Regions from separate parts of the Luteibacter sp. HA06 genome, predicted to be linked through region 2. Evidence: predicted binding sites of a transcription regulator. Region 2 holds the regulator's gene; the other holds the start of a gene.
The links. Region 2 encodes sigma-54, which starts transcription at its own class of promoters, with help from an activator protein. Its sites were predicted from a motif close to TGGCACGNGCNTTGC; they were not measured.
Positions count from the first base shown of each region.

Region 1: a site for sigma-54 is predicted at 5,294-5,308, ahead of ACVWWJ_RS05920 (flagellar basal body-associated FliL family protein). Genes of this name have one in related genera too.

Region 1 covers NZ_JBSSDZ010000001.1:1,321,731-1,329,204, forward strand. The annotation lists gene fliF (flagellar basal-body MS-ring/collar protein FliF) at 1-529, shown strand, start outside; gene fliG (flagellar motor switch protein FliG) at 543-1,532, shown strand; gene ACVWWJ_RS05900 (flagellar assembly protein FliH) at 1,532-2,173, shown strand; gene fliI (flagellar protein export ATPase FliI) at 2,170-3,531, shown strand; gene fliJ (flagellar export protein FliJ) at 3,531-3,965, shown strand; gene ACVWWJ_RS05915 (flagellar hook-length control protein FliK) at 4,015-5,169, shown strand; gene ACVWWJ_RS05920 (flagellar basal body-associated FliL family protein) at 5,372-5,869, shown strand; gene fliM (flagellar motor switch protein FliM) at 5,885-6,907, shown strand; gene fliN (flagellar motor switch protein FliN) at 7,301-7,474, shown strand, end outside.
Region 2 covers NZ_JBSSDZ010000001.1:4,098,247-4,105,720, forward strand. The annotation lists gene ACVWWJ_RS18945 (KpsF/GutQ family sugar-phosphate isomerase) at 1-779, shown strand, start outside; gene ACVWWJ_RS18950 (HAD-IIIA family hydrolase) at 800-1,348, shown strand; gene lptC (LPS export ABC transporter periplasmic protein LptC) at 1,354-1,944, shown strand; gene lptA (lipopolysaccharide transport periplasmic protein LptA) at 1,979-2,554, shown strand; gene lptB (LPS export ABC transporter ATP-binding protein) at 2,559-3,278, shown strand; gene ACVWWJ_RS18970 (RNA polymerase factor sigma-54) at 3,378-4,859, shown strand; gene hpf (ribosome hibernation-promoting factor, HPF/YfiA family) at 4,977-5,327, shown strand; gene hprK (HPr(Ser) kinase/phosphatase) at 5,453-6,355, shown strand; gene rapZ (RNase adapter RapZ) at 6,376-7,257, shown strand; gene ACVWWJ_RS18990 (PTS sugar transporter subunit IIA) at 7,297-7,474, shown strand, end outside.

The DNA of each region.
Region 1 (7,474 bases), 2.8 Mb from region 2:
CAAGCAGGTGCCCGATAAAGACGGCAAGAACAAGAGCGTGCCGTTCTCGGCGGAAGAAATCGCCCGCCTCACCGAATTGACCAAGAACGCCGTCGGCTTCAGCGCCGCGCGCGGTGACAGCGTCAGTGTCATCAACGAAGCCTTTCGCGGCGCCATCGCGGACGACGAGCCGCAGTCCACGCCCTTCTGGGAGCGGCCGGGCATGCTCGACCTGATCAAGCAGGGCATGGGCGTGATGATCGCGCTGCTGGTCGGCTTCTTTGTCCTGCGTCCTATCCTCAAGGGCCTGCTCAAGCCTGCGCCGCTGGCGATGAACAATGTGGCGCTCGCCGGTCCGATGCCGACCGTGTCGGTCATGGTCGACGACGACGACATGACGCCGGACCGTGTTAGCACGTCGCCGCAGCTGGGTTCGCCCGCGCTGCTGGCCTATGAACAGAAGGTCGGCCTGGCCAAGCGCATGGCCGCCGAAAATCCCAAACAGGTTGCGCAAGTCGTGAAGAGCTGGGTATCCGACGATGGCGCTTGAACAGAAAGAAGCCCTGACGGGCGCGCAGCGCGCGGCGATCCTCTTGCTCACCCTGGGTGAGGAAGACGCCGCCTCCATTCTCAAGCACCTCGGCGCACGTGACGTGCAGGCCGTCGGTACGGCCATGGCCGCGCTGAAGAACGTCTCCAAGGAGCAGGTCGAGACCGTCCTTACCAAACTCCAGGAAGACGTCGGCCAGCACACCTCGATCGGCGTCGGCACCGAGGAATATATCCGCCGCATCCTGGTCAACGCGCTCGGCGAGAACAAGGCGGGCGGTCTTATCGACCGCATTCTCCTCGGCCGCAGCAGCAAGGGCCTGGAATCGCTGAAGTGGATGGAAAGCCGCGCCATCGCCGAAATGATCGGCCAGGAACATCCGCAGATCATCGCGCTGGTCATGGCTCACCTCGAAGCCGACCAGGCTGCTGAAGTCATCGGCTACCTGCCGGCGCGCACGCGCAGCGACGTCGTGATGCGCATCGCCACGCTCGATGGCGTGCAGCCGCACGCGCTGAACGAGCTCGACGAAATCATGGAGCGCCAGTTTTCCGGCAACTCCAACAAGCTGAAGTCGGCCAGTGTCGGTGGCCTCAAGGCGGCCGCGGACATCCTCAACGCGATGGAGACCTCGCGCGAAGCCGAGCTGATGGCTTCCATTCGTGGCATCGACACCGGCCTGGGCGAGCGTATCGAAGAACTCATGTTCGTCTTTGACGATCTTGCCGATCTCGACGACCGCAGCATGCAGACCTTGCTGCGCGAAGTACCGTCGGCGCGTCTCATCACCGCGCTCAAGGGTGCGGAAGTCGCGATTCGCGAGAAGATCTTCGCCAATATGTCCAAGCGTGCCGCCGACATGCTGCGCGACGATCTCGAGGTCAAGGGTCCGGTTCGCCTCTCCGAGGTGGATGCGGCGCAGAAGGAAGTGCTGGCTACGGCGCGTCGTCTTGCTGACGCCGGCCAGATCAATCTCGCCGGTGGCGGGGAAGAATTCGTCTGATGAGTCTTACCTCGATCCTCGCCCGCGAACGCTTCGACCAGTTCGAACGCTGGGAGCTGCCCGTGGTGGGTGGTCCGGAACCGCATGTCGCACGCCCCGACGTCGAGGACGAAGGTCCACGTCGGCCTACCGTCGCGGAGATCGAGGCGATCGAGCGGCAGGCGCGCGAGGAAGGATTCAATGCGGGGCTGACGGAAGGCCGCGCTATGGCCGCACGAGAGCTGGCGGAACAGGTCGCGCGACTGGATGCCCTCTTTGCTGCGGTCGAGCGGCCGTTCGCCGAACTCGATCACGACGTTGCCGCCGACCTTGCTGTGCTGGCCACGATCATCGCCGAGCGTGTTCTGGGCTATGAGATCACCACGCAGCCGGAGAAGATCCTCGACGTAGTCCGTCAGGCGGTCGACGCGCTGCCAGCGGCCACACGCCATATCAAGATTCATCTGCATCCCGCCGATGCGGCGATCGTTCGCGATCACCGCACCGGTACCGAACACGACGGCAGCGTGGTGGACGATGCCGCGCTGGAGCGGGGCGACGTGCGCCTGGAGAGTGAGCAGTCCCGGCTCGATGCGCGCGTGCGTACCCGCCTGGCTGCCGTGATCGACAGTGTGCTCGAAGGTCAGGTCGATCCCTCGTGACTGCCGAGAGCCACACCGCCGCCCGCATCGCGCACTGGCGTGAATCCCTTGCCGCGCAGCGCGCAAGCGCCGAACGCGTTCGTCCCTTGCAGGCCGAAGGCAAGTTGCGCCGGGTGGTCGGGCTCACGCTCGAGGCTGTCGGCTGCGAAGCGCCGGTGGGTGCCCGCTGCATGGTCGCGGGTGCCGATGGCCGGCAGCTCGAGACCGAGGTAGTCGGGTTCTCCGACGGCCGTCTCCTGCTCATGCCCACGGGCGAGATGCACGGCGTGTTGCCCAATGCGCGCGTGACGCCGGTAGCGGCTATCTCGGGTGTGCCCGTCGGTGATTCGTTACTCGGTCGCGTCATCGGTCCCGATGGCGCGCCGCTGGATGGCCTCGGCCCGCTGCTGGCGCGTGAGCGTGCGCCACTACGCCGCGATCCCATCAATCCGATGATGCGTCGGCCGATCGATACGCCACTCGACGTCGGGGTGCGGGCCATCAACTCCCTGCTCACCGTCGGCCGGGGTCAGCGTATCGGCCTCTTCGCAGGCTCCGGTGTGGGTAAGTCCACGCTGATGGGCATGATGACGCGCTTCACCGATGCCGACGTCGTCGTGGTCGGGTTGATCGGTGAGCGCGGTCGCGAGGTCAAGGAATTCGTCGACCACACGCTGGGCGAGGAAGGGCGCCGTCGTGCAGTCGTTGTTGCCGCACCGGCGGATGCGCCTCCACTGAGTCGCTTGCGCGGTGCCCAGGTCGCTACCGCCGTGGCCGAGCATTTTCGTGACCAGGGCCTGCGTGTGCTTCTGCTGATGGACTCGCTCACCCGTTATGCGCAGGCACAGCGTGAAATCGCGTTGGCCATCGGCGAACCGCCGGCGACGAAGGGCTATCCACCGTCCGTGTTCGCCATGCTTCCCGCACTCGTCGAGCGCGCCGGTAACGACGCTGAAGGTCGCGGCTCCATTACGGCGTTCTATACCGTGCTCACCGAAGGCGACGACTACCGCCACGATCCGATTGCCGATGCGGCGCGGGCCATCCTCGACGGCCACATCGTGCTGTCGCGCGACCTGGCCGAAGCCGGTCATTACCCGGCGATCGACATCGAGGCGTCGATCAGCCGTGTCATGCCGGCCGTGGTCAGCAAGGAGCACATGCGCTCGGCCCAGCGCTTCCGCCAGGTCTACTCGGCGTACCGCCAGCAGCGCGACCTCATCGCAGTGGGTGCCTACCAGAAGGGCAGCGATCCACGTACCGACGAGGCGATTGCATTCTATCCACGGTTGTCGGCCTTCCTTCAGCAGGAAACCGACGAGCCGGTGAATCTCGCCGATGCCGAGTCCGCCCTCGCTGATACGACGAAGGCCGGCTGATGCCCTCGCGCGCCGACCGCCTGCAACCCGTCGTCGACCTGGCCGAAGAAAAGGCCGAGGACGCCTTGCGCGTGCTCGCCACTCAGCAACGTGCACTCGCCGAAGCCGAGCATCAGCTGGTCGAGCTACGTAAATACCGCAACGAATACGCCGAGATGCCCGACGGCATCGGCATCAGTGCCTTGCTCAACCGGCAGCAGTTCCTGCAGAAGATCGACATGGCCATCGTGCAGCAGCTGGGTGAAGTGCAGCGCCGCGAGCAGGCACTGGAGCACGCACGCCGGCTTTGGACGGATGCGCGGGGTCGCGCGAAGGCGCTGGACTCGGTCACTACGAAATATCGTGAGCAGGAACGCAAGTCGGACGATCGCCGCGAGCAGGCCCAGGCAGACGAACGCTCGCAATACCGCCGCAATCCCCGGAGCGAGGCATGACGCACGCGTGCGTGAGCCAGCTCCTGAACGACCTCATCGAGTATCCCGCATGAACAACGCCACGATCGCACTCAATGTCGCCCGCCCGCCCGCTCCCACGCCGTCGTCGACGTCGTCGGTCGGCAATACGTCTTCTGTCACGGGCAACGGGAATGACGACACGGTGTCGAACAAGCGCTTCGACGCAGCGATGAACGCGGCGCACGCCGATGCCCGCAAGACCAAGGACGAGCCGTCCGACAAGGGTGCGACGACCTCGACAGGGTCCACGACGCCTTCGGGGGGGAAAGACCCGGCTGCCGACAAGACGTCATCGGCCCAGGCCTCTGACAAGAAGTCGGATGATGACGCGACGAAGAAGGATGATGCGGGCGACGCTGACACGTCGCTCGCGACAAGCGTGCTCGCGCTGATCGGCGTACCGCCCAAGTTGGGTGATCTCGCGGCGAAAGCGCTCGCGACGGCGACCACCGCCGCGGGCAAGCTCGGTGGTGCGCTCGGCGCGCTCACCGGTACGGGTGCGACGCCTGGCCTCCCCGCCGCCGCGGACGCCACGGCCGTGGCAAAAGATGGCGCTACGACCGGCACTCAGCTCACCGATGCCCTCGCCACGACGCCGGTGCCGGTCGCTGCCGTCACGGCTTCGCCCTTCGCCAGCCTGCTTGCGGTCCAGGGCGGCGATCTCGCGGCGACGAAAGACGACACCTCGGCGACCGATCCCGCCAACCTCAGCCCCATGCCTCTCGCCCACGCGCCGGCCATGAACGGCGTGACCGCTCCGGCCGTCCAGGTTCAGGCGACGCAGGCCGCCACCTCGCCCCAGTTCAGTCAGGAGCTGGGTGAGCAGATCGCCTGGATGGGCTCGGGCGACGTCAAATCGGCGCGTATCAAGTTGCACCCGGAAGAGCTCGGCAGCATGGACGTTCACGTGACCATGGACGGCGGCAAGGTCAACGTCGCCATCCTCGCGCAGCATCCGGCGGCAGTGCATGCGGTGCAGCAGACCCTTTCCCAGCTGGACACCATGCTCGCGCACCATGGCCTGTCGCTCGGCCAGGCCGACGTCGGTCAGCGTGACCCCGGCCAGAATCCCGCCCAGGGTAACGCGGCGGGCGGGCAGGGCGGTGCGGCCGACGATGCGGCGACCACGGAGACGGTGGCGACCTCGCGCGTGTCGCGTAGCCTGGTCGACGAGGTGGCGTGACGCCGTTCGCGTGACGTGATGCTGACGGGTGTCAAAGTTTCGGCTCGCTCGCCTCGTCCGCACCGCGACGAGAACCGCGTCACAGCGCCATCTTTCCATTCGGCTGGGCCGCGACGCGCGCCGATGGCACGTGGCTTGCAACAATACCCGCAAGCCCCACGGGCACGATCGTTTACGTATTCGCATTCCAGAGGTTCCACGCATGGCCGCAGCACCCAAAGATCCCGCCGAAGTCGCTCCCAAGAAGAAGGGTAAGGGCAAGCTGATCCTGATCGCCGCCCTGGTGGTGCTAGCCGCCGGTGGCGCGGGTGGCTATTTCATGATGAAGGGTGGTCACGGCAAGGCCGGCCCGGCGGACGCGACGGAAGTCGCCAAGTCCAAGCCGGCCGTTTATCTGCAGCTCGACCCCGCTTTCGTGGTTAATTTCCAGGACGAGACCGCTCTGCGGTTCCTGCAGATCGGCGTCAACGTGATGTCCCATGACCCCGAGGCGATCGCCGCCGCCAAGGAAGCCGATCCCGAGATTCGCAATGCACTGCTGATGCTGTTCTCCGCGCAGGACGTGAAGACGCTTTCCGACGTGAAGGGCAAGGTCAAGCTGCAGGCCGCCGCGCTGGCTGAAATCCAGCGCGTGCTCAAGGAAAAGATCGGTCGTCCCGGCGTGGACGCGGTCTACTTCACCAGTTTCATCATGCAGTGACGGGACGTATCGGCCATGAGTGACATCCTTACCCAGGAAGAAATCGACGCCCTCCTGGCCGGCGTGGAAGGTGGCTCGGTTGAAACCGAGATCGAGCTTCCGCCGCCCGGCGGCATCCTGGACTACGATTTCACCCAGCAGGATCGCATCGTGCGCGGCCGGCTGCCGACGCTCGAGATGGTCAACGACCGTTTCGCCCGCTACTTCCGCGCCAATCTCTTCAACGTGCTGCGGAAGTCCTGCGAAGTCTCGGTGCTCGGCGTGAAGATGACCAAGTTCAACGAGTACGTGCACTCGCTGGCTGTGCCGAGCAACCTCAACCTGATCCGCATCAAGCCGCTACGCGGCACCGCGCTGATGGTGTTCGAGCCGCGCCTGGTTTTCACCGTCATCGACAATTTCTTCGGCGGCGATGGTCGCTACCATGCGCGCATCGAGGGTCGGGATTTCACCCCCACCGAAAACCGCGTCATCCAGATCGTGCTGCAGGAGGCCTTCACGGCCATGGCCGAGGCCTGGGCGCCGGTGCTGAAGATGCAGTTCGAGTTCCTCAATTCCGAGATCAACCCCCAGTTCGCCAATATCGTCAGCCCGACCGAGACCGTTGTGGTGTCGCGCTTTCACATCGAACTCGATGGCGGTGGCGGCGAAGTGCACCTGACCCTGCCGTACTCGATGGTCGAGCCGATCCGCGAGTTGCTGGATGCCGGCGTGCAGAGCGACCGTGCGGAACGTGACGAGCGCTGGATCCAGAACCTGCACGAGGAAATCCTCGACGCGGAAGTGGAAGTCACCGCGATGCTTGCCGAGGCGCGCCTCACGATTGGCGACTTCCTGCACCTGCGCAAGGGCGATGTGATTCCGATCACCTTGCCGGAATGCGCCACGATCTTTGCCGAAGACGTGCCGATTTTCCGTGGCCGCATGGCCAATTCCAGCGGTAACAAGGCCATCCAGTTCGATTCGCTGATGCGCAAGCGCGGCGAGAGCAAGGCTATGCCGGTGACTACGACCGAGCCGATGCCTGAGTTGGTTTGAAGCCTGAGCATGGTTGATGCCTGGGCATGTCCGAAGCCTGAAGAGCATCGCCGCTGAAGCGGCTCCCACAAAAGAGCGCGCTCTCGCAGAAGAGTCGGCTCCGCTTTGTGTGGGAGCCGATTCATCGGCGATGGGTCCTTGCCCCAGTCCGCCAACCTGACGTCAATTGACCGTCCCGGTGCGCAACTGCCGTCACGCGTCAGCTTTCCGTCTAGCGTCAGTTTCCGGTCGGCCGGCAAGGTTCGCCGCACCCTGCCAAACGCCTGAAAAAACACAAAAAATTCACTGTCCCCGGGTCGCCGGATCCATGGCACGCCGTTTGCTTCTATGGGTTCATACCCCAGCAACGCGAACACCGGAACGGACATGAACGAACCTACGACGCTCGAAGAGATGGAAGGCGCCAACGAGGCCAACCTGCACAAGTCCATGGGACTGGGCGCCGAGGTCAATCTCGACGTCATCCTGGACGTGCCGGTCACCATGGCCATGGAAGTGGGCCGTACCAAGATCAGCATCCGCAACCTGCTCCAGCTCAACCAGGGCTCGGTGGTCGAACTCGACCGT
Region 2 (7,474 bases):
CGTCCACGGGCACGCCGTCGTTCTTCGTCCATCCGGGCGAGGCCAGCCACGGCGACCTGGGCATGATCCAGCCGGACGACATCCTGCTTGGAATCTCGTACTCCGGCGAGACCGACGAACTGCTGTTCATCCTGCCGGCGATCAAGCGCCAGGGTATCCCGCTCATCGCGATTACCGGCAATCCGAAGTCGTCGCTGGCCCGGCAGGCCGACGTCAACATCGACGCCAACGTGACCTCGGAGGCGTGCCCCCACGGACTCGCTCCTACCGCCAGCACCACGGCCGCGCTGGTCATGGGCGATGCCCTGGCCGTCGCCCTCCTCGAAGCGCGGGGCTTCACGCCGGATGACTTCGCGCGCTCGCATCCGGCCGGCAGCCTTGGGCGCCGCCTGTTGCTGCACATCGCGGACGTCATGCACGCGGGCGAGAACGTTCCCCGTGTGCGCCTCGACGCCACGCTCAGCGAAGCGCTTGTGGAAATGAGCCGTAAGCACCTGGGCATGACCGCCGTGGTCGACGATGACGGCTTCCTCCTCGGCGTGTTTACCGACGGCGACCTTCGTCGCTGCCTCGACGACGACGACATCGACCTGCGAAACGCTACCGTTGCCCAGCTGATGACCCGCGGACCGAAAACCATCGGCTCTGACAAACTCGCCGTCGAAGCCGCGCAGCTGATGGAAAAACACCAGATCAATGCGCTGCTGGTCACCGATGCCGACGGGCGTGTGGTCGGCGCGCTCAATATCCACGACCTGCTCCGCGCCCGCGTCGTCTGACGCTCCCCACCCAGAAGCCCATGCCCTACACGCATTACTCAGAGATTCCCGCCGATGTCGCCGAGCGCGCGGCCAAGATACGTATCGTGGTATTCGACGTGGACGGCACCCTTACCGACGGCCGCCTCTGGTATGCCGAGGACGGCCGCGAGACCAAGGTGTTCCATGTGCATGACGGCCTCGGTCTGAAGCGGCTGCAGGAAAACGGCGTCAAGGTTGCGATCATCACTGCCCGCATCAGTCACCCGGTGTCGCTGCGCGCGGAAGAACTCGGCATCCAGCACGTCTACCAGGGCCAGAAGGACAAACGCGCCTGCCTGACGGAACTGCTCAGTGCGCTGCGCCTGACGCCCGAGCAGTCGGCCTTTGTCGGCGACGACCTCCCCGATCTCGCCGCCATGGGTATCGCCGGACTCGCCGTGGCCGTGGCCAACGCCCACCCCTGGGTGGTCGAGCGTGCGCATATCCGCACGCGCCTCTCGGGTGGCTATGGGGCGGCGCGTGAAGTGTCCGACCTGATCCTCGCCGCCCAGGGCAAGGCCGAAGCCGAGCGGGAACGCTGGCTGTGAGCCTGATGCTCCTGTTCAAGGATCGCAGCGCGGCGGGCACGGCCGGCATACTCGCTGCCGTGCTCGGCGCCAGCGTGCTGCTTTATTACTGGGTCGCGCCGGTCAGCGAGCCGAACGATTTCGTCGGTCCACCGCGGTCCGGTTACGTGCTGACCAACTTCAACCTCGATTCCTACAACGACTTCGGCCAGCCCGCCTTCAAGCTGATCGCGCCCCACCTGGAGCGCCGCGAAGGCGACGAGTCGCTGTACATCAATACGCCGGACTTCATCCTGCCGCCGACCAAGGACCTGACGGCGCCGCCGTGGAAGGGTCACTCGGAATATGGCTGGGTGAACAAGGACGGCAGCCTGCTCAAGCTGCAGGGCAAGGTCCACATGGACCGCATTGCCTTCGAGCAGACGCCGCCGGCGAGCATCGACACCTCCGAGGTCACCGCCTGGCCCAAGGAGAACCGTCTGGAGACGGCCGAGGCAGCCCGGATCGTTCAGGGTGCCTCTACAATGGATGGCGTTGGCATGCGCGCCAATCTCGATACCAAGCATTTGGAGCTCCTCGATGCAGTCCACACCGTCTATCCGCCGCGCAAGCGCTAGTACCCTCCTCGCGGTCCTTGGCGTGGCGCTCACGATGAGCCTGCCCGCCTTTGCCAAGCAGTCCGATCGCGCCCAGCCGACCAACGTCACGTCGAAGACGTTCGATGGCACGCAGCAGCAGGCGAACAGCACGCAGCCGGGCAAGGTGATCTGGACCACGAACGTCGTGCTGACTCAGGGAACCCTGAAGATCACCGGCGACAAGGCAACGGGCTACCTCGATGCCGACAACCAGATCATCCGGGTCATCGTCGACGGTAACCCGGCCACGGTGCAGCAGATGGACGACCAGGACCTGCTGATGCGCGGCCATGCCGCCAACATCGACTACAAGCCGGATGACGCCGCCAACAGCGGCAACGGCATCGCCGTGCTCACCGGCAAGGCGCATGTGGACAAACAGACCGACGCGGCCGACAAGAGCAAGCTCAACGAGAGCAACGGCGACAAGATCACTTACAACACGACCAACAGCACGATGACCGGCGAAAGCAATGGCGCGGAACCCGTGCACATGACCTTCCAGCCGAAAAACCCGCCGCCCGGCGCCGCTCCGGCCACGCCGGCCACACCGCCGGCCGCCAAGCCCGCGCAGCCAAAGAAGCCCTGACCCGATGCTCTCAGCCCAAGGCCTGCAGAAGCGCTTTCGCGCGCGCCAGGTAGTCCGCGATTTCGCTTTCTCCATCCGCGAGGGCGAAGTGGTCGGCCTGCTCGGCCCCAACGGTGCCGGCAAGACCACCTGCTTCTACATGGTGGTCGGCCTCATCCAGGCCGACGCCGGCGTTATCAAACTCGACAACCAGGACATTACCGGCCTGCCGATGCATGCCCGCGCCAAGCTCGGCATCGGCTACCTGCCGCAGGAAGCCTCGGTGTTCCGCCGCCTGAGCGTCTCGGACAACATCCTCGCCGTGCTCGAACTGCGCGACAACATGACCGCCCGGCAGCGCGAAGAGGAACTGGAAAGCCTGCTGGACGAACTGAAGATCGCCCACATCGCCGAGCAGAAGGGCATCAGCCTCTCCGGCGGCGAGCGTCGCCGCGTCGAGATCGCCCGCGCGCTGGCCGCCCGCCCGCGCTACATGTTGCTCGACGAACCGTTCGCCGGCGTCGACCCGATTTCCGTCGGTGAGATCCAGCGCATCGTCCGCCACCTGAAAGAACGCGGCATCGGCGTGCTGATCACCGATCACAACGTACGTGAGACGCTCGGCATCTGCGACCGTGCCTATATCCTCAATGACGGCGAAGTCCTCGCCCGGGGTACGCCCCAGCACATCCTCGCCGACGAAAAGGTCCGCGAGGTGTATCTGGGCCGTGAGTTCCGTATCTGACACACTGCATCGTCGGCCGGTGGGCATAGCTCACCGGAATGCTGGTTTGGGAAGGTCGCAAGGGGTTACGATGGATTTGACACCTCACGCATCGAAGGCATGAAACCCGGACTCCAGTTTCGCCTGCATCAGCAGCTCACGCTGACGCCCCAGTTGCAGCAGGCCATCCGCCTGCTGCAGTTGTCGCAGCTGGAGCTCGAGGCCGAACTCCGCCAGATCGCGGAAAGCAACCCGTTGCTCGAGTTCGCCGAAGACGCCGAAGCCGAGGCCGAGCTGCCCGAAGAGGGCGACTACGACGGCCCGGACTTCCCGGCGCGTGACGAAGTCCCGGTCAAGGCTTCCAAGGCCGAAGAAGAATCGACGGTCACCCCCTCCGAAGAACTTGCCCCCGAGTGGGACGACGATCGCTTCCACGGCGAAGCCGGCGACTACGCGGGTGCGCCTTCGCGGTCCGGAAGCGGTGACGAGGACGGCTTCGAGCCACAAAACGCTGCCCCTGAGAACCTCCAGCAACACCTGGAGTGGCAGCTCAACCTTTCCCAGTTTTCCCCTCGCGACCACGCCATCGCCACCGCCATCATTCATGCGCTGGACGAAGACGGCTACCTCCGCGACGGCGTCGAGGCGGTCGAAGCCGCCCTGCCCGCCGAGATGAAGGCCACTGCCGAGGAAATCGAGCGCGTGCGCCAGCGGGTGCAACGTTTCGATCCCACCGGCATCGCCAGCCTGGATCTGCGCGACTGCCTGCTGTGCCAGCTCTCGCAGTTCTCCCTGGAAACCCCGCACCGCGACCTCGCCATCCGCGTGGTCACCGACGAGCTCGAGCTTCTTGCGCGTAACGACGCCGCCAAGATCGCCCGAAAGCTCAAGGCCGCCGAAGAGGATGTCGCCGCCGCGGCCGCCCTGATCCGCAGCCTGGATCCGCGGCCCGGCTCGGCGCTGGACGCCACGCCGGTGGAATACGTGGCCCCCGATGTCTATGCGCGGCGCGAAAACGGCCGCTGGCAGGTCAGCCTCAATCCCGACGCCCAGCCCCGGCTGGGCCTCAACCAGCATTACTGCAACCTCATCGCCCGCGCCCGCGGCGACGACGCCACGTGGATGAAGGGCCAGCTCCAGGAAGCCCGTTGGCTGCTGAAGAGCCTGCAATCCCGTGCCGAGACCCTGACCAAGGTGGCCGACGTCATCGTGCGCCGGCAGAGCGCCTTCCTCGACTATGGCCCCGAGGCCATGCACCCGCTGGTCCTGCGCGAGGTGGCCGAGGAAGTCGGCATGCACGAATCGACCATTTCCCGGGTCACTACGCGCAAGTACATGCACACGCCGCGCGGTACCTTCGAACTGAAGCACTTCTTCTCCAGTGGCGTGGCCACGGAGGACGGCGGCAGCGCCTCGGCCACCGCCATCCAGGCCATGCTCCGCAAACTCATCACGGGCGAGGACGCGCGCCGCCCACTCTCGGACCAGGCCCTGGCCGAGGAACTTCATCGACGCGGAATTCAGGTTGCCCGTCGTACGGTGGCCAAGTACCGGGAAGCCCTGCGCATCCCCAGTTCCAGCGAACGTGTCCGCGCCAGTTGAGGCGCGGGGAACCCTCACGGAGGTCCACGGTCACAGTATTTCAGGCTTGAGGAACGGCACTCCGCCGCTCCGCACTCGTCGCCCCCAGGGCGGCACCCTCAGCAAGAAGGAGGCGTCATGCAAATCCAGATCAGCGGCCAGCACATCCATATCACCCCGGCTCTGCGCGAGCGCGTGGAACAGCAAATCGGCCGCTTCGAACGCCTTTTCGACAACATCAAAGCCCTCGACGTGGTCCTTTCCGTCGACAAGAACGAGCACAAGGCCAGCGGTACCCTGCATTGCGCCGGCACCCGTCTTCACGCCGATGGCGTCGCCAGCCTGGAAGACGAAAAGAAGCCCGACGCCCTCTATAAAGCCATCGACGGGATGATCGCCAAGCTTGCCGACCAGCTGAAGAAGCACAAGGAAAAGCTGAAGGATCACCACAATACCGAGGGCCGCGACGCGCGCGTCGCCAGTCCCTGAACCCCCGTCCACGCTTGATGGCACAATAGCCCCAGCCGGCGCCCTCGCGCCGGCTTCGCCATTTCAAGGGATCCAGCGTGGACCGGCTGACCGCCAGACAACTCTTCGACGGGGTACACGAGCGCATGGCGCTGCGCTGGGCCGCCGGCATGCGCGGCGAATCGCGCGTGCTCGAACCCAATGCCAAGCAGAGCCGCCGTCCCTCGCTGGTCGGTTACCTCAACGTGATCTACCCGAACAAGGTGCAGATCATCGGCACCGAGGAACTCAACTTCCTCGACGGACTGGAGCCCCGCCAGCGCTGGGAAGCGATCCACAAGATCGCCGCCTACCAGCCCGCCGCGCTCATCGTCACCAAGGACCAGGCCATTCCCTCGGACCTGCGCGAAGTGGCCGAGGAAACCGACACCCCGCTGTGGCAGAGCACGCGCCGCGGCCATGAGCTGCTCACCTACCTCCAGTATCACCTGGCACGCACGCTTGCCCCGCGGGTCACCCTGCACGGCGTGTTCCTGGAAGTGTTCTCGATCGGCGTGCTGATCACTGGCGAGCCGGGCTCGGGCAAGAGCGAACTCGCGCTGGAACTGGTCAGCCGCGGCCACCGCCTGGTTGCCGACGACGCCACCGAATTCACCCTGATCGCGCCCGACGTGATCGACGGCGCCTGCCCCGACCTGCTCCAGGACCTGCTCGAAGTACGCGGCCTGGGCGTGCTCAACATCCGCGAGATGTTCGGCCACACCGCCGTGAAGCCCTCGAAATACCTGCGGCTGGTGATTCACCTGAAGCCAATGCTCGCCGGTGAAGAGACCGACGCCATGACCCGCCTCACCGGCGATGTCAGCCGGCGCAACGTGCTCGACGTGGACGTTCCCAAGATCACCATTCCCGTCGCTCCCGGCCGCAACCTTTCGGTGCTGGTCGAAGCCGCCGTGCGCAGTCACGTGCTCAAGAGCAAGGGTATCGATCCCGCGCAGACCTTTATCGACCGCCAGGCGCACCAGATGCGCCGGCTTCCTCCCTGGTGACCCCCGTGATCGACGAAGTCATGAACCCGATCGTCGACCCCGACGCCATTCACCTGATCGTCCTCACCGGCATGTCCGGTGGTGGCAAGACGGTGGCCCTGCGCGCGCTCGAGGACCTCGAGTTCTACTGCGTCGACAACATGCCGGCCGAGCTCATCCCCCAGCTGGTAGCCGCGGTGAGCCAGGGCGAACATGGCCCGCGCCGTCGCATTGCCGTCGGTGTGGACGTACGCAACCGCCGGGTCGACCTCTCGCGCATGCCGCACGTCCTCTCCGAGCTCTCCATGGCCGGCGTGCACGTCCACCTGATCTTCCTCGACAGCCGCGACGACGTGCTGATCAAGCGCTACTCGGAAACCCGCCGGCGCCACCCGCTGGCGGCCGAGAAGCTCTCGCTGGCCGATTCGATCGCCCAGGAGCGCAAGCTGCTCCGGCCGCTGATCTCGATCGCCGAAAAGGTCATCGACTCCAGCGACCTCAACGTCCATCAGCTGCGGCGCCTGTTCGCTACCGGCTATGCGGCGGCTTCGGACGGCACCACCCTTCTGTTCGAGTCGTTTGCCTACCGCCGGGGCTTGCCCTCGGATGCCGATTTCGTCTTCGACGCCCGCTGCCTGCCCAACCCGCACTGGGATCCGCGCCTGCGCCCCTTTTCGGGCAAGGACCAGCCGGTCAGGGAGTTCCTCGACGCGAACCCGCTGGTAGGCGAGTACTATGACGACGTGACTCGCTGGCTCGAAAAGTGGCTTCCACGCTTCGAGGGTGAGGATCGCAGCTACGTCACCGTTTCGATCGGCTGTACGGGCGGGCGCCATCGCTCGGTCTACCTCGTCGAGAAGCTGGCCCAGCATTTCCGCTCGGAACGCGGCAACGTACTGACCTTTCACCGTGAGCTCGAATAACGCCATGACCCAGCCCCAGTCTTACCGAGATACCGGGCGATGAGCGTCGGCGTCCTCCTCATGACCCACGAAGCCGTCGGCAAGGCGCTGATCTCCGCCGCGCGCCACGTTATGCCCAAGCTGCCGATGGATGTGGACGCCGTGGAAGTGCCGCCCAGCGCGGACCCCGACGTCATGCGCACCCTCACGGCCAAGCATGCCCGCGATCTCGACCATG